Regions from separate parts of the Enterococcus sp. DIV1304_2 genome, predicted to be linked through region 2. Evidence: riboswitches for the same ligand, from Rfam matches in the RefSeq annotation. Region 2 holds a riboswitch; each other region holds the start of a gene.

Region 1 (6,099 bases), 850 kb from region 2:
CTCGTTCTTCATTCGGTATTATACAGGAATTTCGAAAAAGGTAAACCACTTTAGTAAACCGGTTTACTATTTTCTCGCAATGTATCTTACCAACTTTGTAAACACTTACATAAGCAATATAACGCCCTACTAGACCTTTGTCAATGTTTTTACGCTCTCACGAATAATTAATTTTGTTTCAAAGACTTTGTTCGGAACTTTTCTTTGTGGAAATTCAATCGTGTCAATCAAAAAGCGAGCTGCATAAAAACCAATATCGAAACTCGGTTGCTTGACCGTTGTCAACTTAGGGATCATATACTCAGACAATTTTAATCCATCAAAGCCGATGACCGAAATATCCTCTGGAATACGCTTGCCCATTTCATCGATTGCTTGGTAACAACCAATCGCCATGGCATCATTGCCACAAAATACCGCCGTTACATCTTTATGACGTAACAAGCGCTTACTTGCTTCGTACCCTCCTTGGACAGTCAAGTCTCCTTCTTCTACAAACTTACCGTTGAACGCCAGTCCATGATCTTTTAGTGCATGACGATAACCATTGAATCGCTCTTCTAACTGATAATAGCCAGTTGTCTCTTTTAACATACCAATTTTCGTGTGACCGTTTTTGATCAATAACGAGACAGCTTGATAAGCGCCTTCATATTCCTTCACGATCAAGCGACCGTTATCTCGACGATTCAACCCACGATCGATCAGGATGATCGGCATGTTGTTATAAAAACTACTATCAAGGGCATACTCTTGAGGCAACACATTCGGCGTCGCTAACAATAAACCATCTACGGATCGATGAGAAAGCTCCCTTAAATACTTCAGTTCATTGTCTTGACTATGTCTGGAGTTACAAAGAATGATGACATATCCTAAGGGGTTTAAATAACTTTCGACCCCTTCGATCACTTTGGAAAAGAAGAAATCCGTCACATCTGGCACGATCATGCCAATCGTTTTTGAGTGACGATTGATCACATTGGAAGCAAAATAATCTGGCTTGTAATGATGTTCATTTACGATCGACAACACTTTTTTTCGTGTCTTTTCACTAAAACGGCTGCCTTTATTATTTAAAATCTGTGACACAGTCGTCACTGAAACACCTGCCATCTCAGCAATATCTCGAATTGTCAGTTTCACTTTTGTTCCCCCTTTATATATGTAAATTCCCTAACAGTGTACCAAATGGTTTTCGAAATGGATAGAGGGAAAAAAGGCTTGGTCAAAAGTAAATCAATCCCATATAGATATTTGCTAAGCAAATTTCATAAACGATGTCTTATTTTTTCGAAGCTAGCTCTCACTTCCCCTAACCCACTCTATTTACCCATCTTACTTGTATGAACAAACAACGAAGCAGTCGAAGAAATTCTTACTCATTCCTTCGACTGCTCCGTTATTTTCATTCGATTATGTTCAATCTTCTTTTACACTTCGGATAATATAATAGCCTTTATCTTTGATCACGATTTCTGCGTTACCAAATGTTTCTTGCATTTTCTTTTGTGCGCTAGGTGCACCTTGTTTTTTCTGAATGACGATCGTTAAGGTGCCACCTGTACATAGGCGGGGATATGCGCCAGTCAAGATTTCATGTACAACTTTTTTGCCTGCACGAATCGGTGGATTGCTGACAATTGCAGCATAGTCTGTTTCTGTCACCTCTTCATAAATATTTGACTGATGAATCGCTACATTTTTGATTTGATTGCGCTTCGCATTTCCTTGTGCCAAGTCCACCGCTCTAGCATTGATGTCTACCATTTCAACAAAGCGCTCACTCGCATAGGCAAGAGAAAGCCCGATTGGACCATAGCCACAGCCAACATCCAAAATTTTGCCATCTGGTAGCTGTGCCCATTCAAAGGCATCGATCAATACACGTGAGCCATAATCAACTGTTTCACGTGAAAACACACCCGAGTCTGTCACAAACTGAAAGGTTTTCCCTCTTAGCTCAAATGACCATTCGTCAAACTCATGAGCAGTCTCTGGGTGTTCGGAATAATAATGATTCGTCATAGTTTCCATCCTTCTTATCTGTTAGTTGTTCATAGTCTAACGTGTTCCATGAGAAGGTGCAAGCGAAACTGTGTTTCTTCTGTTTTCTTTTATAAATATAACCATTTAATCGCGATACGGAAGAAAAAAATTTTCTTAGCTGCTCACTCTTCTCCTTTTTCGGTATTTGCGTAATCTGTTTCGTGAAAGTAGAGAAAATATCAATAGAAGTCCCATAAACCTTACTATTAGCGTTTTTAAGAAGACAAATATCTCCATGATATCTCTATTCATGAAACGCGCATGATTGACTATTACTTCCACTGCCCTTTATGATATGGATGAAAAATAATCATATTAGGTGAGGTTACTCTGAAGAACACAGGTTATCGCTCGGAAATGTCGAGAGACAGTAACGTGTAAAGCAGGAATTGTCGGATTAAGGCTTTTCCAAGATAACTAGAACTTGTTTCTTACGTCTCAGAAAGCCAAAGCTCAATTAACGTGATTACAATTGCGCCTTACAATTGCAAATTACACTTACCAATGTTTATTTGAGTACACCGCCCTTTATGTATTAAAGAGGCTTTTTTATGTTGTCAGCAAACCTCACGCCACCAAAAAACAGTAGTAAACCGCTTTAAGTAAGTGTGTCTTATTCCTCATTCTTTTGCTTTCTTAGGTGTATTGATTTCCTTTCCTAGTTGAGATTCGCTTCATCCATTGCAACCTATCAATCACTAGCCTTCGATCAAGAATCTATAAATCATTGACTCGCATAAAAATCAACTAGCGACTGATAAAACTGTCATGCTTCATTTCCTATTAAAAGTAATAGTGATTCGTTTCACATTCATTAAGGATTGTTTAATCTCTATGTGTGCTTCACGATAACTATTGTTTTTTTAAGAGGCCCATGAGACATTTAAAAGGAGAATAAAATGATAAAGGAGGCATAGCTGTATGTCGATCGAAAAATTAGAATATTTCTATATGATTGCCCGTTTCAACAGCCTCTCGCAAGCTTCAAAAGAGCTACATGTTAGTATTTCTTCGTTAAGTAGTTCTGTGAACTACTCACCACTTAGCTAAACCTACCGGTTTTTAACGCTTGAAGTGGGAGCTTCTTGGGAATAGAGCATACTTGCAAGCGTATTTCTTTACTCACAGCGGTTTCTCTTATTTACCAAGCTATCCCCGTAGTTCCTACGGTTTTTGATGATTGGATCTAAGCTAATCCCATAGAATGTAGTCTTAGACCTTCGGTCAGAATATTGATACTAGCATTGATATCTCGGTCATGATGAACATGACAAACAGGACAAGTCCATTCTCGAATTTCTAGAGATTTCTTGCCGTCTTTGTGTCCACAATTCGAACAGATTTGACTAGATGGGAACCACTTATCCACTTCGATAATATTTCGACCGTACCAGTCAGCTTTGTATTGTAACCTAGTCACAAAACTAGACCATGAAACATCCGAAATACTTTTTGCTAGTTTATGATTACGCAACATACCTTTTGTATTTAAGTCTTCTATACAGATCATATCGTGGTTTTTGATAATCTCTGTGCTCAACTTGTTTAGAAAGTCATTGCGTTGATTCATTACTTTTTCATGTAGTCGTGCTATTTTACGTTTTTGTTTTTGATAATTTCTAGCTTCAAACAGATTGATACCTTTTTGTTTAGCTAATAATGCACGTCTTGACAACTTACGTTGTTCACATTTTAGTTTTTTTGACATTTTTGACGTGAATTTATTGTTATCAATCTTTTGACCATTAGAAAGGATTGCAAAATCAGTTATACCAAGGTCAATTCCAATAGCGGAATTAGTTTTAGGAAGCTCAGCTATTTCTTCTTTACACAATAAAGAAATATAATATTTACCGCTAGAATGACGTGATATTGTAGCGGATTTGATCAGACCTTTAGGTTGTCTATGGAGCGTAATTTTAACTAACGACTTCAACTTAGGAAGTTTGACAAATTGATTATCAATCAAAGTGATTGTTCCATTTTGATTGTTAGTCGTATAGCTTTGAACTGGATTTTTCTTGCTTTTGAAACGAGGAAATCCGGCGGACTTATCACGAAAGAAGTTCTTATACGCCTTATCTAGGTTGAGTTGTGCATTTGCTAAAGCAAGACTATCCACTTCTTTCAAGAACGGAAAATCTTGCTTATATTTTGCAGGCGTTGGAAAACTCATTTTTTTAGAGGAATTTTTCCTAGTTTCTTTATAAGCTTTCATTCGGTCATCAAGCATTAGATTGTAGACCTTACGGACACAGCCAAAAGACTTAGCAAAGAAGGTTTCTTGTTCTTCTGTTGGATAGATTCTAAATTTATATGCTTTTAGTCGCTCCATAAAGCTCGCCTGCTTTCTATTTATGATTGTTTCCTTGATTTTGAATATATTTCTTAATCACATCAATTGGTGCTCCACCAGTTGTCAAAAGACAAAAACTTTTTGACCAGAACATTTCTTTCCAAAGAAATTGTTTGATTCTTGGATAATTGCGCTTTATCAAACGTGAACTAGCACTTTTATAGGCATTGATAAATTTTGTCAATTCTGTTTTTGGTTGAGCTTTGAACATAATATGAACGTGATCTTTATCATGATTCCACTCAACTAAAGTGATGTGATACGATTCTGAGATTCTTTCAAAAGTCGCTTTAGCGTAGTTAGATATTTCATTATCAATTACTTGTCTACGATATTTCGTTACTAAAACAAGGTGATAATAAAGAAGAAATACTGAATGGTTATTTGTGTCTAATTCCATGTTATATCAACTCATTTCTTGTATAGACTGATTTTAACATGAGACAAAATAAAAAAGCAATACGCCTTAGTTGTCGGTCTTCGAGTTACCAACGGTAACCCTCATACCGAACGGCATTCATCACCCACCTATAGAGGATGGGCGACTTCTGCCTAATTCTGTTAAATGAATCAGTAGACTATCCTGCTTTGCGTGTCGGTACAAGCGATGCTTCGTTTATCTTTGAAGCAAACAAATATCCAATCCGGCATCAAAACTTTACGATCGACTACCGTTATATTCCTTCATTGGATCTGCTAAATAAACTAAGTCAGAAAGAAATCGACTTTGCCATTACTTCTGCTACCCTAGATCACCCCAAATTTATTCAAACAAGGTTAGCCACTTTGGAACTTAAAGTAGCAATCAGTAACTATTTTGTAAAACCAGATGGGATATTATCCGCGGAAGTACTAGAAGAGTTACCTTTTATCTTTTTACTCGACCATGTAGAACATCAAGTGATTACGAAAAAAGTAGTCAAACAGCTGACCAATGAACCAAAATATGTCGTCTGTCCAGATAGTTTAGGAGCAGCGAAAATGATTACAGAAGGAAAAGGAATGCTATTAGCCAATACCTTTGTGCAAGAACTTTTAGCTATTGAACCTGTTTGTTTTGTCTCTCTACCAACATTTCCAACCATTCATTTTTATCTTTATAAAAACAGTGAATCAGAAAATTTTTACTTCTATCCAGAGGTTGAAAAAGAAATCCAAGCGATTTTTAATCAAACATGTCACACTACACAAATGATGGGATCTGCTGATACTGGCACCTATTACTTGCCAAAACGATGAATACTGAAATCAAAATAAAACAAGTATTTCAATGTCGTAAATGAACACCGATAAGAGATCCCAGAGAGATTTATCTTCGAAAAGTAAGGCGGCATCCACTGAATTTGTTCTTCAAATTTTGGTGGGTGTCTATTTACTTCCCAAAATGTTACTTCTATTCCTGCCATTTCAGTTAACTTTGAGTTAAACTGTTACTTTTTTCTTACTCAATCCTCTATTCTCCTCGCCTCTTTTCAGTTATCAAAAAAGAAAGAACGCCTATTCTTCCATCCTCTGATATGAGAAAAAACCAATTAGTTTCTCGCCTAAGTGGTAGGGTTTGACACGCATTTATGTTAAAATAGGTCCATTGATGGGAGAATCCAGGAGGCTATGTATGAATGATCCAATGAATTATTACCGTGTGGCAAGAGAAGAGTGGCGCGAATTTTACCGAAATGGTCAAGCTCCATTGA
Region 2 (6,099 bases):
GATCGCTATTTCAGAAAGTTCGTCGGATGCTACTTCCGTTTGAAATGAATACTCTGGTGCTATTTCTTTGATCTTTTCGATAAATTCTTCACGAAACGAACGTACTGAATAAATAATTTTTTTTGTCATCACACCCCATCCTCTCTACCTATCAGTCTAGCTTAAACTCTCAAAAGAATGAAGTAGGATGCACTTCATACCTTGAACGACTTTTTCCTTTAATGACCACTGTAAAAGTGAATCAGCGTTTGACTGTCTAAAAAAACAAGCCTAACAATCCGAAAGTAAGTAAAACTTACTTTCCGTTCGTCAGGCTTGTTTTCCTAAATATATAAGACTATCTCTCACCTTATACATCCGCTGTTTCTTGGAAATGATATGTTGGTTCATCTAATTGAGGATCATAATCTACAACCAGATCATAGCCTTTGAAGAACCAATCATCGGCTTCATCAATAAAGAATAATAGACCATCGATCTTTTCTTGTTTCATCGGACGTTCCGGAAACTCCACAGACATACCGATTGAAAATCCCTCATGTACTTCTGTTTTGCCATATACTTTCCCAAAAAAACGGATACCATAATTTTCAGGTAAATCTACCTCTGCTTGAAACCATTCTTTTGCTTTGTCCGTTATTGTTAATTCCATGTGATGAGCCCCTTTTTATTGATTCATTTTATCATCAAGTATATCTACATCTTCTGTTTCTCCGATAACAAGTAGATTATCATTTTCACGTACATATTCGTCTGCGGCTGGCGACACTACGACAGAACGATCGAAGCGCCGGATGGCTACCACAGTCAAATCAAATCGCTGTCTGAAATTTAGTTCTGCTAACGTTTTATTAAAGAACTTGGGATTAGACACCCGAATCTCAGCAAGCGAAAATTTGTCTGACAGCTCTAAATAATCCAAAATATTTTTTGAAACAAGATTATGTGCGATCCGTATCCCCATATCCCTCTCAGGATGAACAACGCGATCTGCACCGATCTTTTCAAGAACCCGAGCATGATACTCATTTTGTGCTTTAGCTAAAATATTCGGAACGCCCATTTCTTTGACCATCAGAGTCACTAAAATACTTGCTTGGATATCTTCTCCAATTGCTACGATCACATGATCAAAATTTCTGATCCCTAAAGATCGTAAAGTCATTTCATCTTGTGCATTCGCAACCACTGCATGTGTTGCGATATTCATATATTCATTCACGCGATCTTCACTGCTATCAATGGCTAAAACTTCTTGTCCAGCTTCGACTAATGTCCGACAGATACTACCGCCAAAACGTCCAAGTCCTACGATTGCAAAATTCTGTTTCACTTTTCTCCTCCTTTTTCCATTCCATTTCAAGTATAGCAAAGCCACTCTAAAAACAAAAGTAACCCTGCTTTTCTTTACGGAAAACCCTAATTTTAATGGAGGGTCAAGAGAAGGACTACTATGGTAGACCATAGAATATTCCTTGATGTTTATACTAAAAAGGTATGCCTATATATACTAATTATTCCTACAATAAGTAACCTAAGAATACGTTAACTGAAATAAAGTAAATAAATAACCCAGCAATATCTTTGATCGAGGTAATGATCGGTGCAGATCCAGCAGCTTGATCAATATTCAATTTCAATAAGATAAAAGGAATCAAAAAACCCAAGGCTGCAGCTAAGGTCATTGCAAAGACCAAGGAGATTCCCACAGCTACACCTAACAATGGAATCCCTTGCCATACAGAAGCGACTATTCCAGATACGATCCCTACAACAATCCCTAAGCTTAAACCGATCCCTGTTTCCTTCAAAAAGTGCTTAATAAATGTGTTTAGATCAATATGTCCTAAAGATAATCCGCGAACAAAAACCGTCGATGACTGCGTCCCTACATTCCCACCCATATCCATGATCAAAGGAATAAAAATAGCAACAGCGGCCACTGATTCTAACGTTTGTTCAAACTCATCGATCACTAGACCAGCTAACATCCCTGCGACCAATGTGATGGCTAAGAAAGGCAACCTGACTTTCCAGATTTGCCAAAGACTGCCGTTGATCAGTACTGTACTACGATCAGCTTCTACAGAGGCGACATCTGCTAAACCAGCGGCATTGAACATATCCTCGGTTGTTTCTTGCTCTAAGACATCGATAGCGTCATCCACTGTCACAATGCCGACTAGTCGTGTTTCTTTATCCACGACGGGAATAGCGATCAAATCTAACTCTTGTAACAATCGTGCGGTTTCTTCCTGGTCAGTGTCTGTGGTTACATAAGCAACATGCTTGATCATGATTTCTTCAATGCGTTGATCACTTTCTGCAATGACTAAATCCTTTAATGATAGGACCCCTTCAATTTTTTTCGCCATATCTGTCACATACAAAATATAGATTGTTTCCATTTCTTTGGCTAATTTTCTGATTTTATGCAGTGCTTCTTCAACAGTCATTTCTTTCTTTATTGAAATAAATTCAGTCGTCATGATCCGTCCAGCCGTCTCATGTTCATAGCCCATCAATCGATTCGTCGTTGCACGCTCTTCTTCGGAAAGCTCTGCCAATAATTTTTTAGTCACACTCGCTGGTAATTCGTAAAACAACCTTACCCGATCATCTGGAGCCATCTCATTTACAAATTCAATCACTCCCTCATCCGTAAAAGAGCGAAGCAAGTCTTGTTGGACAGCTGGTTCAAATGTTTCAAAGATTTCGAGAGCTTTGTTCTTTGATAATAATCGAAAGACAAGAACTTGCTTATCTGAAGGTAGCGTAACAAATAGTTGGAGCAATTCCACTTTCTCGATCGTTGCTAAATAGTTCTTCAATTCTTCAAGCTTTTTTTGCTCAAGATAGTTAAGAATCGTCAATTGTGTTTCTAGGTTATTTGTATCATTTAGTGTTCTCATCTCGCATTCTCCTTTGTTACATCGTTTTTTCGATATAAACTTGTTGGATGGATTCGTTTAGAAAAACAGGAAGTACATAAAAAAGACGGCCTCCAAAAGAAGCCGTCTCATAAGATCCCATCAAAATGGTACCAGTGTTTACCTGAACGAACTTCTCGTCTGAGCTTTAGCACTAAAAGACGTAATTCTGGAAATATGATCCAGATAGCTACGTTAAGCACGCCTTAAGCCGACGTTGCCTGTTATACCCTGTGGCGTCTCTCGACGTTTGAGGGCAGTAGCCTGTGTTCTTTTAGGAGCCTCACCTAACAAGTTTTTATAATTAAACCCTACAGGTAAAATTGGTTTTTGTCAATAAGAGGATGAGTATTTGATAAAAAAATCCGGAATATTGTTAATCGTATCCCAATATAGTTATGCAATCATCCATTTTGTTTATTTTTACTTTACCAATCCATGCTTGAATGCGTAAATGGCAGCTTGCGTACGATCTTCCACTTCTAGCTTCGCTAAAATATTAGAAACATGTGTTTTGACTGTTTTCAAAGTGATAAACAATTCGTCTGCGATTTCTTGATTGCTTTTTCCTTCAGAGATCAACATAAGAATCTCATTTTCGCGATTCGTCAAATCATCGTGTAAGATCGGCTCATTGCGTCGACTCATTTTTTCCATCATTTTCGAGGTTACTTCAGGTTCAAGCACACGTTCGCCTCTTTGAGTCGCACGAATCGCATCAGCGATTTCATGGGCTGTCGATGTTTTAAGTAAGTAGCCCGTTGCGCCAGCTTCAATAGCTGGATATACTTTCTCATCATCAATAAAACTCGTGACGATAATGATTTTTGCTTCTGGCCAATCTTTGAGGATTGCTTTTGTAGATTCGATCCCGTCCATTTCTTCCATGACTAAATCCATTAAAATCACGTCCGGACGAAGTGCCATGGCTTTCTCATAGCCTTGCCGCCCATCCTCAGCTTCTCCGATCACTTCGATATCTTCTTGGATCGATAAATAGGATGAAACCCCTAAACGTACCATTTCATGATCATCGACTAGTAGTACTTTTATCATTTTTCCGCCTCCTTTATTAAAGGAACTTTGATTTCCACACTTGTTCCTTGTCCTTTGAAACTAATGATTTTTACTGTTCCACCAATACCTGCTACACGTTCTCTGATATTGTTTAGTCCGTAGCTACCGGTTTTTGTTTCATTCATATTGAAGCCAGTACCGTCATCGATCACTCGTAATAAAAGATTATTATCGATTTTATGCAGATACACTTCTAATTCATTGGCTTTTGCATGGCGTAACGTGTTTGAAAGTAGTTCTTGAACGATCCGGAAGAGATGATCTTCAATCGAATCAGATAAAGTGATATCTTCAATATCCCATTTCAATGCAATTTGTATCTTGTTTTTTAATTCTTTTAATAATTGCTCGATTCCTTGTTTCAAACTTTTTTCTTCAAGATTGACTGGTCGTAAATGTAGTAGCAACGCACGCATTTCAGATTGTGAAGCATTGATGATATCCGCTACCATCCTTAGTTGTTTACGAAACATTTCAGGCGTATCACTTTTTTCTGCTTGTTCCGTCAGAGCAGACATCATCATCATCGCTGCAAATAATTGCTGGGAAACTGAATCATGGAGCTCACGTGCTAAACGATGTCTTTCTAATTCTAAGATTTCTTCTTTTGTTTGTCCATCCACATATTGAGGTCGACTCGTCAATATTTGAAGTTCACTTGAGACTTCAACCATTTTTTCTTTGATTTTGGTTATTTCTTTTTCAATTTCTTTCACGTATATATCGTCAGAAGCGCTTGGTAAGGAATCATTTAAAACTTTTGCTTCATAATTGCCGGAAGAAATTGCACGTAATTGTTCTTCGATTTTCCCATAACGTGCTTTTTGTAAAAGAGAGACAATCAAAAAAACAATCAGGCCCACACCTGACGAAATCGCTAGTAAGTGAAAGATCAAAGGCACATATAAAATTCTGGCACTTAATAAAGTACGCCAAAAATGAGTTTGGTTGCTTGCGTAAAAATAAGTAAAAAAAGAAAATAAAATGACGATAAATGAGGCGATCGAAGCATAGATAGCTAGCATCGGTCGAGAAAGTTTCTCTATCATGCTCGGATCACCTCAATATCTCCAATCAATGTATTCGTAATGATTTTTAAACGACGTGGATTTTCATCGTAATCATTGCTATAGATTTTGATTGACTCATTCTTCAATGAGAATTGTTCTTCTTCAAATTGTACATTCCCTACTAAGGTTGCGTGCTCAAGACTGATTGCAATCCCTAAAGGAACTAAGATCCGTGTTCTACCGATGCCTTTTCTGACGATAACGATATTATCATCTTTAGGTAACAAGGTGTTTCCTAAATCAATGATCGTATCTCCTGAAAGAAGCGCGATATTGATATCGTCCCATTCATACACATCATTACCAATTCGCTGGTTACCGAATAATTGTTGTTTCTTTCGTTCATTGTTGTGGGACTTCACTTGCTCTGTTTGAACCATAATGATTTGTTTTTTTCGCCAAAAAGCATTTTTGGTTAGATCGATCCCAGAAATCTCTACGCCTTTAAGACCAATGAACAAGACAGCAAAAACTGCCATTACCCATAGCGCTGGACTATTGATCAAACTGAAGAAAATAACTAATCCACCTAGTACAAATTGAAAATTTTGAAAGCCCGATCTCGGTGATTTTCGCAATGCAAGATAGATATTAAAAATACCAAATAAGACTAATAGTAATAATTCAACATTATTTACGATTTGCCAAACTGCAAAGATCAATAGTAATGCTTCTACTACTATAAAAAAGCGCCAAGAGCTATTCATCGCTATTCTCCTTCCCTTTTCATTCTCTTTTTTATCATACCTATTTTTGTTTCGAGATGCTATAGGACTTTAGATGTAACTATCGATTTCTACAGCAAAAGGCCTGGGACTTTGTGTCATGGTCCCAGACCTTTTGCATAGACAAACTAATAATTAATTATCTGTGTCCAAATTTCTACTTATGCTTGTGCAACCTTGACGATTTTTACTTGCATATCGCCACCAGGTGTTGAAATCGTCACTTCATCATTTTTATACTTACCGATCAAAGCTTGTGCAATCGGTGAATCATTGGAAATTTTTCCAGAGAACGGA
Region 3 (6,099 bases), 1.4 Mb from region 2:
CTAAAAAGTTGTAATTTCACTTTTTAGAAGTTTTTTTATTGTTCTTCAAATATTTTTTTTATTTATGCGTACTTAATTAGTGAATGCAATAAATATTTCGATAGTTATTTCTCTTTTTCGGTTGTTGTTCTGACGAAGAGGATCTTATTGGAAAATGCACACACTAAAGGAGGCATATTATGCACGATGGAGAATTGATCAAAAAATTACGGGTAAGTCGCAAGTTGACACAGTCACAATTGGCAGAAGGGATCTGTTCAAAAACTTCGCTTGTGGGGATCGAGAATCGTACGATCAAAAAAATTTCTTTTTTAACACTGATGGCATTTCTTGATCGGTTGAATATCACACTTACTGAATACGAATCGCTACGAAATCAAGTGGAAGAACCACGGAAAACGAGAAAAACACGTAATCTTTTGAATAAAGTTCAGGAGGATGATTTTGATCCCTACAAAGAAATCGCCGACAATCGCAAGCAATTTAAGCGAACGGCTGATCTTTACTATCTCGTACTGAATATACATATGTATTGGAAATCAAGTGTGAAGCCAGATATCCAATTGGAATTTTTGGGATATGAGATACGAATGATCGAAGATTACTTTATGAAACTGAAAGAATTTGGTCGATATGAACTAGACTTATTAGCAGAGTTCCCCTTTATTTTCAGCGATTCCTTTATCGAAAACAATTATTTGAAAATTAAAAAAAGAATGCGTAAAGCAATGAAGTCAGGTTATGATCAGTGTTTGTTTCTTTTTTTAAAGAATTTAACTGTCTATTATATCGACAAAAAAAGATATAAAAAAGCACGAAGCATCAATGAAGATATGTATCGTTGTTTAGGTTTGAAATCAAAGACAGCTGTCATTTACGAGAGTTTGATGTCCGATTATTATCGTCGATTGATCGCCACCGCATTAGGGGAACCAATCAAAAAAGAGGAGTTTGAGTCATTATTTGCAGTGATCGAGTATACCTTAGGCAAAGAAGAGCGAGATGAATTAGAAGAAAAACTATTGTCTATCCAAGCACAACGCTAGAGATTTGCTGAAAGCGGCTATTTAGTGGGCATTTGACTTAATACAAAAGGAAAACCAGTCCCTCTAGTATTGAGTCAATCCTCTCACTAAACGTGTGGAGCATGACCTCTAACAGAAGGACTGGCATATCAATAAGATGATCAAAAATTGATGCACTCAAAAAGTCAGTGAGCAAAAAATTTATTTTTTCGCATCTTCTACTTTCTTTGTATCGAATGGCGGAAAGAAACGTGTGATCTCAGTATTGGCTGCATCTCGTGAATCCGAAGCGTGAATGATATTTTCTGTACCAGGTAAGGCAAAATCGCCTCTGATCGTCCCAGGAACGGCATCTGCTGCTTTTGTTGCACCGACCATTTTGCGTACGAGATCGATCACATCTTCACCTGTTAATACCAGATAGACGACTGGACCAGAAGTCATATAGTCGATCAAGTCATCGAAAAAGCTTCGATTAGATAGATGTTGATAGTGTTCTTTTGCTAGTTTTTCAGTCATCGTCGCGAATTTCATTTCAGCGATTGCGAATCCTTTTTCTTCAAAACGCTGGATGATTCGGCCAATTAAATGACGTCTTACCCCATCAGGTTTGATAATAACAAGTGTACGTTCCATATCCTTCACTCCGATCTGTTGTGATAGGTTCATTATACCTAGAGAAAGAAAACATGACAAACGAATCCCTTAGAGTTTCAACTTTTTTGAAAATGTGTTTGACATTCCAGCCAATAGTTGTTACATTAGGTGAGGAAAAACTGAATAAGATTTGTTAGGTGAGGCTCCTATACAAACATAGGCTACTGCCCAAAAATGTCGAGAGACGCCAATGGGTAGAACAGGAATTGTCGAGATAAGGCTTTTCATAAGGTAGCTAAAAGCTCTTTTGCTTTTTACGTTGTATAGTGCCAAAACTCAACGAGTAGATCATCCATGCTTTTTTTTGTGCACTTTTTTGACCTTTCGCTGAGTTTTGGCGAAAGGTTTTTTGTTTCTCACCAATCTGTTTTTTCAAATAAAAAGGTGTTAGAGGGTGATCAAGTTGGGAAGTTGAAGTATCCAGTAATAGGGCAAGAAAGTAATGTAAGTAAACGAAAGGAGATGAGAACAAATGGATGAAAGTCCGGTGTACAAGGAGACAAAGCGTTGGTATGTTGAGACTATTATCTATCTGTTCTCAGCGCCTTTAGAACACTCTGTCTCCGTTGATTAGATAAACGATCAAGCGCACAACAGATATCAGTGTGTGCTTGATAAGATCAAAGGAGGAACACGAGATGGAAAAAAAGAAAGAAACAAAAAAAGTCTACGCTGGTTTTGCTAGTAAAAATAAGCAACAGTTATTTGACTTATTTCAAACAACACAAAAAGGCTTGTCTTCAGAACAAGTAGAAAATTTAAGAGAAACTTATGGAAATAATAGTATTTCATATGGAAAGAAAACGCCGTTTATTGTAGAAGTGATCAAGGCGTTTATCACCCCTTTCACATTAGTATTGATTGCTTTAGGAATTATTTCTTTTATCACCGAGTATCTATTAGCTGCTCCAGCAGATAAAGATTTGTTTGGTGTAATCATCATTTTTGCCATGGTGTTAGTCAGTGGCACGATGACCTTGATCCAATCCGTACGTTCGAACCAAGCTGCTGAAAAGTTGAAATCATTGGTGAAAGTAACAGCTGCCGTAAAACGAGATGGTGAATACAAAGAAATTCCTATGGAGGAAATTGTTTGTGGCGATCAAGTTCGTTTGTCAGCGGGAGATATGATCCCAGCAGACATGCGGTTGCTTTCTGCCAAAGATTTATTTATCTCACAAGCGGCATTAACGGGTGAAAGCTATCCCGTTGAGAAACATGCGACTGTGTGCTCTGGAAGAACACAAAGCGAAACGAGTTATGAAAATATTGCATTCATGGGAAGCAATGTGATCAGTGGTAGTGCAGAAGGTATCATCATCTCTGTTGGGAACGACACGATGTTTGGACATGTGGCACAAAACTTATCACAAAAACCGATAAAAACAAGCTTTGAATTAGGCATCCAAAAAACATCCATGTTGTTGATCAAATTCATGGCATTGATGGCACCAACTGTGATCGTGATCAATGGATTTACAAAAGGAGACTGGTTAGAAGCATTCTTGTTTGGTTTATCAGTCGCTGTTGGGTTAACACCAGAAATGCTACCGATGATCGTTACGACAAATCTGGTCAAAGGTGCCAGTGCTATGGCGAAAAAAGGAACAGTCATCAAAAATCTAAATGCCATTCAAAATTTTGGTGCGATCGATGTCCTTTGTACAGATAAAACAGGTACATTGACTCAAGATAAAATTATTTTAGAATACCACATGGATTGTGAAGGAAATGAAAATGACCGAGTACTGCGCCACGCCTACTTGAATAGTTACTACCAAACTGGATTAAAGAATCTTTTAGATGTTGCCATTATCGATGAAGCAGTTGAGACGTTAGATACAGAGAAGATTCGTTATCAAAAAGTAGATGAAATACCCTTTGATTTTGAACGTAGAAGAATGAGTGTCGTGGTGGCTGACCCAGCTGGAAAAACGCAAATGATCACAAAGGGTGCGATCGAAGAAATGTTAAGTATCTCTTCATACATCGACCTTGGTGGTGAAGTCAAACCATTGACTGCTGAACAAAGAGAAACAGTTTTGGCGAAAGTGAAGGACTTGAATGAAGATGGGTTGCGTGTGATCGGTGTCGCGCAAAAAACGAATCCAAGTGTGGTTGGAGAATTTTCAGTGAAAGATGAGTCAGAAATGGTCTTGATTGGCTATCTTGCTTTCCTTGATCCACCAAAAGAAACAACCAAACAAGCATTGAAAGCTTTGAAAGATCATGGTGTTGCTGTAAAAGTATTGACTGGTGACAACGAGTTGGTCACACGTTCTGTTTGTCGACAAGTAGGCTTACAAATCAATGAATTGATCACTGGCGAGAAAATCGCTGAGATGTCTGATAAGGAATTAGGAAAAGTTGCTGAGGCACATGATGTCTTTGTCAAATTGAATCCGCAACAAAAAGCACGATTAACCACTGCCTTACGTAACAATGGTCACACAGTAGGTTTTTTAGGCGATGGTATTAACGACGCACCAGCAATGAAAGTCGCAGATATCGGTATTTCAGTAGATACAGCAGTAGATATTGCAAAAGAATCAGCGGATGTTATCTTGTTAGAAAAAGATTTGATGATTTTAGAAAAAGGATTATTGTCAGGTAGAGAGACTTTCGGCAATATTATGAAATACATCAAAGCGACAGCTAGTTCAAACTTTGGCAACATGTTTTCTGTCTTGGTAGCTAGTACATTCCTTCCATTTTTACCTATGCTACCGTTACAAATTTTATTCTTAAATTTGATTTATGATGTATCTTGTATCTCTTTGCCATGGGATAGAATGGATAAAGAATATTTGCATGAACCAAAAAAATGGGAAGCATCAAGTATTGGCAAATTTATGGTGTACTTCGGACCAACGAGTTCCGTTTTTGACATCACGACCTATCTATTGATGTACTTTGTAATTTGTCCAGCAGTGGTTGGTGGAAGTTACCATACATTGACTGGCTCACAACAAGTTCTATTTATCGCATTGTTCCATGCTGGTTGGTTTGTTGAATCTTTATGGACGCAAACCTTAGTGTTACATGCGTTACGGACACCTAAAGTGCCTTTCTTGCAAAGTAATGCCACTTTTATTATGTTTTCAATTACAACATTAGGTATTCTAGTAGGTTCTGTTCTTCCTTTTACTAATTTTGGTGAAGGACTAGGATTGTTACCATTACCAGCTAACTATTGGATTTGGTTGATCGTGACTGTTATCGCTTATTTAGGATTAGTTACATTCATGAAAAAAATCTATATCAATAAATTTGGAGAACTATTATAAAAGAAAATCTTTTCTGCACTTTCGTACGAGGAATTTGAGCATCCTTCAGGTAAGATTTCAATAAAAAAATAAACTTCATTTAAATGGTTCGCTTATTCTATAAAATTTTAGTGAATCGCTGCATCGTTCCATCAATAGTAAAACGCTGATAGATTAGGTATTTTAAATACCTAATCTATTTTTTTTCTGCGCTACTAAAAAAGTCAAGTACTCGCGTAAGTTATATTTAAATAATTTTTCAAAAAAGAATAAATTATATTTAAATATAACGGAAACAAGCGTTATACAATGTGTTCGAGCGATTGTTTAAAAGCAATCTATTATTACCCGTTGCCAGCTATTGTTATGTTGGATAAAGAAAATCTATGATTCAAGTAAGACTCAAAATGCTTGATTTTTAGAAAAACTAGATAACGATAAACCATTGATATAGCAGTTCGATCAAACATTGAATCAAATGGATCATTTGTCTCACTTCTTGACTCGCAACGGGATAAGGGGGCGAAGAATGGATCAATTGAAGCAATCCGACGGGGAAATACTCTTGGGAAATACAATCATAAGAGTATGCTGGGAATCGTGGCTTCAATAGAAGCGGGAATGATATATTGTCGTAGTTACTCTAAGTAGATTTAAGCAAATAACTAATGATGAGTGAGTGTAGTTGGGGTTACGGTCACGAATAGTTGCGCTATCGTTTATAAAAAATAGCTGTTTGTTTAGATCGGTAGCTAATAATGTTGAGACAGGTAGATAAAATTTTTGTTACAGAGGTTTGAGTCGAAAATAGTGGAGTCTAAAATTGATCCTTTAAGGTCGGAACATAAGTGTTCAAACAAATAAGCCATCATTCATGAAAAATTGTATTTTACAAATTTTTATGAATGATGGCTTATTTATGAAAAATGGTGTTTGGGAATAGAATGTATTCATTTTTGAAGGGATTACGCATGGTCATTCGATGAGTATAAACAAAAAAAAGATTATAATGCAAAACTCGAAATAAAAAAACAACAAAACGCACTCGGAAAAATAGCCGTTTAAAAAAATGACTGGTTCTTTACTATATTATAATTCATGAAAATTTCATTCGTTTTTCATGGTAGAAAATTAAATAAGCAGAAAATGGG
Region 4 (6,099 bases), 150 kb from region 2:
ATTAAAGTATCACAAAATCGCTAAAAGAAATACAAAAAAGCTAATTTTTAAGGATTTGTAAAAAAATATAGCGCTTTTTTTAAAAGGTGTATGTTATATTTGTATTTCCGGTAAAGAATGGTATATTTTTGTAGGAGATACTTGACAGTTAGAAAATAATCAACTGTCCATCTTTTATACAATTTAATAAGAAGTGTATTTTAATTTTTACGAAACCATTCACATTGTTCTATCCATTTGATATAGACAAACGTTTTGAAGAATGTCTCGTCGGTTACAGCGTGACGTTTTTCGCAAATATATGAGAAATAAGGAGGGAATCCGTTTGCGCAAAAGATTGTAACACCTATAAATCCGTCGCGTTTTATGTAATACGTGGATGAGTAAATTTATAGGCTTTGGCAACGGGTGGCTTAACTTGAAGGAAGTCGTTATTATAGATGCTGCACGAACACCGATTGGAAAGTATCGTGGTAGCTTAAGCAGTTATTCTGCTGTTGAGTTGGGAACATTCATTACAACAGAAATCCTTGAACGAACAGGGATAAACAAAGAAGCAATCAATCAAGTCATTTTTGGAAATGTGCTTCAAGCAGGGAATGGGCAAAATGTTGCACGACAAATTGCGATCAATAGCGGAATCCCCGTAAGTGTTCCGGCAATGACAATCAATGAAGTTTGTGGATCTGGGATGAAATCAGTGATCCTTGCGCGTCAACAAATCCAACTAGGCGAAGCGGACCTGATCATAGCCGGTGGTGTTGAAAGCATGACTAGAGCGCCGATGATCCAAGTGAGCGATCCAGAAAACGAGAAAATCGAAGAAATCTCAAGTATGGTCAATGATGGATTAACCGATGCATTTTCCAATACTCATATGGGACTGACAGCAGAAAATGTGGCAAAACAATTTTCTGTGACGAGAGCAGAGCAAGATCAATATGCACTGGCTTCACAATTAAAAGCAGCACAAGCCAGCGAGTCAGGGGTCTTCAAGGAGGAAATCATTCCAATTTCCCGTAATGAAGAAGTATTTGCAACAGATGAAGCAGTGCGAGGAAATAGTACATTAGAAAAATTAAGCACCTTACGGACGGTTTTTGCGGAGGACGGCACAGTTACTGCTGGAAATGCTTCACCTTTGAACGATGGTGGCTCTGTACTGATCTTAGCGTCGAAAGACTATGCGATTGCTCATGACTTACCGTATTTAGCTACGATCAAAGGAGTCTCTGAAGTTGGGATCGATCCAAGTATCATGGGGGTAGCTCCAATCAAAGCAATCAATACCTTGATGGAGAAAACAGAGCTTTCCTTGGACGACATCGATCTATTTGAAATTAACGAAGCGTTTGCTGCGTCATCGATCGTTGTGAATCGTGAATTGAATCTCCCATCAGAGAAAGTCAATATTTATGGTGGTGCGATTGCGTTAGGCCATCCGATTGGTGCTAGTGGCGCTCGTATCTTGACTACTTTAGGCTATGCGTTAAGAAGGCAGCACCAACGATACGGAGTAGCTTCATTATGTATTGGTGGCGGTCTTGGATTAGCTGTTCTTTTGGAAGCTAATTTGCAACAAACTGGTGATAACGAAAAAAAAAAGTTTTATGAACTAACGCCAGAACAACGTAGACAGCGATTAGTTCAAGAAAAAGTGATTTCTCAAGCAGAAGCAACAGGTTTTAAAGAATCTGTTTTAACAGAAGATATCGCCAACCATTTGATTGAAAATCAAATCAGCCAAGTAGAGATCCCATTAGGTGTCGCATTGAATTTTCAAGTGAACGGTCAAAAAAAATGGATTCCTATGGCAACGGAAGAACCTTCTGTAATTGCTGCAGCGAGCAATGGTGCAAAAATATGTGGCGATATCAGCGTTCAGATACCCCGACGATTGATGCGTGGGCAAATCGTCTTGACTGGTCGTTGTGATTATCGAAAAATCAAAGAAGTCATTGAAGCAAGAAAACCAGAATTGGTCACTTGTGCAAACGAAAGCTATCCTTCGATCGTCAAGCGTGGTGGAGGTGTCCGAGAAATTTCTACTCGAGAATTTATGGGGAGCGAGCATGCCTATCTTTCACTTGATTTTTTAGTGGATGTCAAAGATGCGATGGGGGCGAATATCATCAACTCGATTTTGGAAGGAGTTGCGGTTCGTATCAAAGAATGGTTCCCTGAAGAAGAAATCTTGTTCAGTATCTTAAGTAATCTGGCGACTGAATCTTTAGCGATCGCGACTTGTATGATTCCTTTTGAGCGATTGGCAAAGGACAAAGAAACGGGTCAGCTGATTGCTGAAAAGATTCGTCAAGCGAGTGAATACGCAAAGTTGGATCCTTATCGGGCAACGACCCACAACAAAGGAATCATGAATGGTATCGAAGCGGTCATCTTAGCCACAGGAAATGATACACGAGCAGCCGCAGCGGCTATTCATGCCTATGCTGCTCGAAATGGTAGTTACCAAGGGTTGACTGACTGGCAAATCAAGGAAGATCATTTGGTAGGGAAATTGACGGTTCCTTTAGCTGTCGCGACAGTAGGGGGGGCTTCCCGCGTCTTACCGAAAGCGAAAGCTTCTTTAGATATGTTAGCAATTGATTCTGCACAAGAATTGGCACAAGTGATTGCAGCTGTTGGTTTAGCACAAAACCTGGCGGCACTGCGTGCACTTGTTAGTGACGGTATCCAAAAAGGACATATGTCCTTACAAGCGAGAGCATTGGCAATCACAGTTGGTGCCAAAGGGGACGAAATCGAGAGAGTTGCCGCAAAGCTTAGGGAATCAGGAACGATCAACCAACAAAGCGCACTAGCTGCCTTAGAAGCTATCCAGGCGAGCAAAAACTAGGAATAATTTGCGAAATGGGCGTAGTAGCTGAGGGAAAATGACAAATAATTTTCATTATTATAACGTGCCTCTCAAAACACATAAAAAAATACCTATGCTAAGTATGAAGAATCTATAATCTGAAATTTATTTTTTTCATAAGAGACCATCACGTCTTTTTATGCTATTTTCATTTTTATGTGAGGTTGTATAATATTAAACAAAACGTAACAGACCTTGTCGATTAAAGGTTTTCTGTTACGTTTTTTTACATACTCTGATCTAAAAAATATAGAACATATATTATTAAATTTTAAAAATAATTTATATAACATTAAAAAAAGCTAAAGTTTTTTAAGCTTATTTGAGGTTCTCTTGTGAATAAATAATCTAACAGGTATACTTTTCCTCAAATAGAATAACTTGTTAGGCGAGACTCCTAAACAAACATAGGCTATTGCGCAGAAACGTCGAAAGACGCCAATGTGTAAAACAGGAATTGTCGGATTAAGGCTCTTCATAAGATAGCTAAGAGAAATCTTTACGTTGTTTAGTGTCAAAACTCACACGATGAGACTGAAAAGCCAATCGTTTTTTTCGTTTGGCTTTTTTTATTCAAGATGGGTAAGTGACGTATCTCCGCTGTAACACAAAGGAGAAATATAGGATGGGTGTAAAAGACATAAGAAAAATAGATTTGTATTTGCTCGTACCATATCTGTTGATCAGTGTAATAGGATTATTGATGATCTATAGTGCGAGTACGTTCCGTTTGATGTCATTCGATCAAAGTACAAATCAACTTTTAGTTCGACAAATGGTATTTGTAGCACTTAGTTGGGCAATGATTTTTTTCATTTACCGAGTGAAACCTGCATTTATACTCAATCATCGAATCGTAAAAATAATGATGGGGATCGGTATCGTGGGTCTGATCTTGACAAAGGTACCTGGGATTGGTGTCAATATCAGTGGGGCGCAACGATGGATCTCAATTGCAGGTTTTCAATTTCAACCTGCTGAAATTGTCAATGTCGGTATGATTTTTTATTTAGCTTATTATTTTAGAAAACCCAAGCAATCATTGAATGAATTAAAAAAACCCTTTTTTATCATCGCTTTATGTTCTCTGCTGATTTTATTCCAACCAAAAGTAGCTGGTGCGATCTTGTTGATCATCTTAGCTGCAATCATGATCACGACGGTTCAATTACCAGTTCGCTATATTTTATTGTTTTTTGCAGGACTGTTCAGTCTCTTTTTGCTCCTTGGCGGCATTATTTATTTACTAGGGCAAAATGACCTATTACCAAGTATTTTTGCTCATACTTATGATCGCTTGAGCATTGCTTTTAATCCTTTTTTAGATCCTTATGGAAAAGGATTTCAGATGAGTCAATCTTATTATGCCATGTACAACGGTGGGCTTTTTGGATTAGGATTGGGAAATAGTATTACCAAAAAGGGCTATTTACCAGTAGCCGAGACTGATTTTATTTTTTCGATTATTTTAGAAGAGTTAGGTCTGATCGTGGGCTTACTGATTCTAGCAATGTTATTTTCGATTATTTTGCGCTTATTTGTCTTGAGTGCGAATGAACCAAATCAGCAGATCGGGTTGATTTATTTGGGAACAGGGATGCTGTTATTGCTACAGACAAGTATCAATATTGCAAGTATCAGTGGCATGATCCCAATGACAGGTATTCCGCTTCCTTTTATTAGTTATGGAGGATCAAGCTATTTGATTTTATCCATGCTTTTGGGCGTTTGCCTGAAACTGTCCTCACGAGGTAAGCAAAATGAAATTTAAAATAAATGAATTCAACTATGCATTATTTTTACCAATCTTTCTTTTATATTTATTAAGTGTCGGTGTGCAATATGGGGCAGCTGTTTATGACCAAGTTCCAGTCCGAGGAGTCGTGCTTCGACAAATCGTGTTTTGTTTGATGTCGGTCGGGCTGTTGTTTCTAACACAACGAGTGAAAACAGTCGTATTGTTAAGATATTCTCCTTATCTTTATGGCTTTTCACTTTTTGTGATGGGCCTGTTGTATCAGTTTTATGATCCGGTGATGTTTCAACTCACAGGCACCAAACGTTGGCTTAGGATTGGCAGCTTTTCATTTCAACCTTCTGAATTAGTGAAACTCACCTTTATCTTAGTGGTTGTTTATTTGACCTTGATCTATGAGCAAAAGGTGAAACAACGAACCGTTAAAACTGATTTATTTTATGTAGGAAAGATATTACTGGTTAGTTTACCGACCTTTTTATTGATGTACATGCAAAAAGATTTTGGAACAAGTTTGGTTTTTGTCATATGCTTGGGGGCATTATTCATGATCGCTGGGGTACATTGGAAGATCATGACGGCAATAACCTCGATTCTAGTTATTCTCGGGGCCATTTTGATTGCTTTAGTTTTTACTGAATACGGACACCAGATTTTATATCGTCTGAATTTTAAGACTTATCAGTTAGATCGAGTACGCGCATGGGTTGATCCATTTGCATATAGCCAATCGATTGGTTATCAACAATCACAAAGTTTACTTTCTATCGGGGCAGGTGGGTTTAGTGGCAGGGCCGAAGCAATCAATCCTATCTATGTGCCCGTTCGTGAATCAGATATGGTCTTTACAGTGATTGCTGAAACATTTGGCTTTTTAGGAAGTGTTTCTGTGCTCTTTTTATATTTTTATCTTTTTTACCAAATCATTTATAGTGCAATCGAAACAAATAATAAAGGAAATGTGTATTTTGCGATTGTCTTCGTATTTGGTTTGTTATTCCAAGTGTTTGAAAATATTGGAGCTGCGATCGGTCTACTCCCATTAACAGGGATTCCTTTACCATTTTTAAGTCAAGGAGGAACTTCCCTCTTGGTTATTGGCTGTGGTTTAGGCATTATTTTAGGATTTAAAAAGTATGAATGAGAAGTAGAAGGGAAGTTATTATGAAACAGATGCCAAAAGGAACATTGGTGGTAGCATTCGTATCATTCGTCTTATTGACGACTTTGACCACACTAGTTATGACAGAAAACACCTTATTCAACCAACTCGATTTAGCCATTTATCAACAGGAGCGATTAATCGAATTCCCAGTATTAACAACATTTTTTAGTTATTTTGCAAAACTAGCAACGATTATTCCTACTTTATTTTTCACAGGGTTGCTGGCAATTTTTAGTTGGCGGAAACAATACCATAAATTAGCCATTTGGCAAGTCTTAATGGTTTTGACAGTTAGTTTGA

Evidence for each region. A riboswitch is a leader RNA that binds a small molecule or an ion and turns the genes downstream of it on or off. The one in region 2 is predicted to bind magnesium.
Region 1: linked by a shared signal. The riboswitch ahead of IGJ14_RS00220 (LysR family transcriptional regulator) and the one ahead of mgtE (magnesium transporter) in region 2 are both predicted to bind magnesium.
Region 3: linked by a shared signal. The riboswitch ahead of mgtA (magnesium-translocating P-type ATPase) and the one ahead of mgtE (magnesium transporter) in region 2 are both predicted to bind magnesium.
Region 4: linked by a shared signal. The riboswitch ahead of IGJ14_RS04995 (FtsW/RodA/SpoVE family cell cycle protein) and the one ahead of mgtE (magnesium transporter) in region 2 are both predicted to bind magnesium.

Annotation. Positions count from the first base shown of each region.
Region 1 covers NZ_CP187851.1:47,213-53,311, reverse strand. Annotated here, with positions in the region: gene IGJ14_RS00230 (LacI family DNA-binding transcriptional regulator) at 130-1,146, opposite strand; gene IGJ14_RS00225 (class I SAM-dependent methyltransferase) at 1,423-2,028, opposite strand; M-box (ykoK) riboswitch at 2,354-2,521, shown strand; gene IGJ14_RS00220 (LysR family transcriptional regulator) at 2,971-3,099, shown strand; gene tnpB (IS200/IS605 family element RNA-guided endonuclease TnpB) at 3,236-4,384, opposite strand; gene tnpA (IS200/IS605 family transposase) at 4,401-4,805, opposite strand; gene IGJ14_RS00205 (LysR substrate-binding domain-containing protein) at 4,994-5,644, shown strand; gene coaA (type I pantothenate kinase) at 6,021-6,099, shown strand, end outside.
Region 2 covers NZ_CP187851.1:899,033-905,131, reverse strand. Annotated here, with positions in the region: gene IGJ14_RS04295 (phosphoglycerate dehydrogenase) at 1-129, opposite strand, end outside; gene IGJ14_RS04290 (HesB/YadR/YfhF family protein) at 350-652, opposite strand; gene IGJ14_RS04285 (potassium channel family protein) at 668-1,333, opposite strand; gene mgtE (magnesium transporter) at 1,521-2,912, opposite strand; M-box (ykoK) riboswitch at 3,057-3,232, opposite strand; gene IGJ14_RS04275 (response regulator transcription factor) at 3,354-3,986, opposite strand; gene liaS (two-component system sensor histidine kinase LiaS) at 3,983-5,056, opposite strand; gene liaF (cell wall-active antibiotics response protein LiaF) at 5,053-5,784, opposite strand; gene greA (transcription elongation factor GreA) at 5,964-6,099, opposite strand, start outside.
Region 3 covers NZ_CP187851.1:2,312,785-2,318,883, reverse strand. Annotated here, with positions in the region: gene IGJ14_RS10715 (helix-turn-helix domain-containing protein) at 180-1,046, shown strand; gene ndk (nucleoside-diphosphate kinase) at 1,227-1,661, opposite strand; M-box (ykoK) riboswitch at 1,805-1,977, shown strand; gene mgtA (magnesium-translocating P-type ATPase) at 2,321-4,969, shown strand.
Region 4 covers NZ_CP187851.1:1,045,406-1,051,504, forward strand. Annotated here, with positions in the region: gene IGJ14_RS04990 (hydroxymethylglutaryl-CoA reductase, degradative) at 419-2,857, shown strand; M-box (ykoK) riboswitch at 3,252-3,419, shown strand; gene IGJ14_RS04995 (FtsW/RodA/SpoVE family cell cycle protein) at 3,504-4,649, shown strand; gene IGJ14_RS05000 (FtsW/RodA/SpoVE family cell cycle protein) at 4,639-5,778, shown strand; gene IGJ14_RS05005 (phosphatase PAP2/LCP family protein) at 5,799-6,099, shown strand, end outside.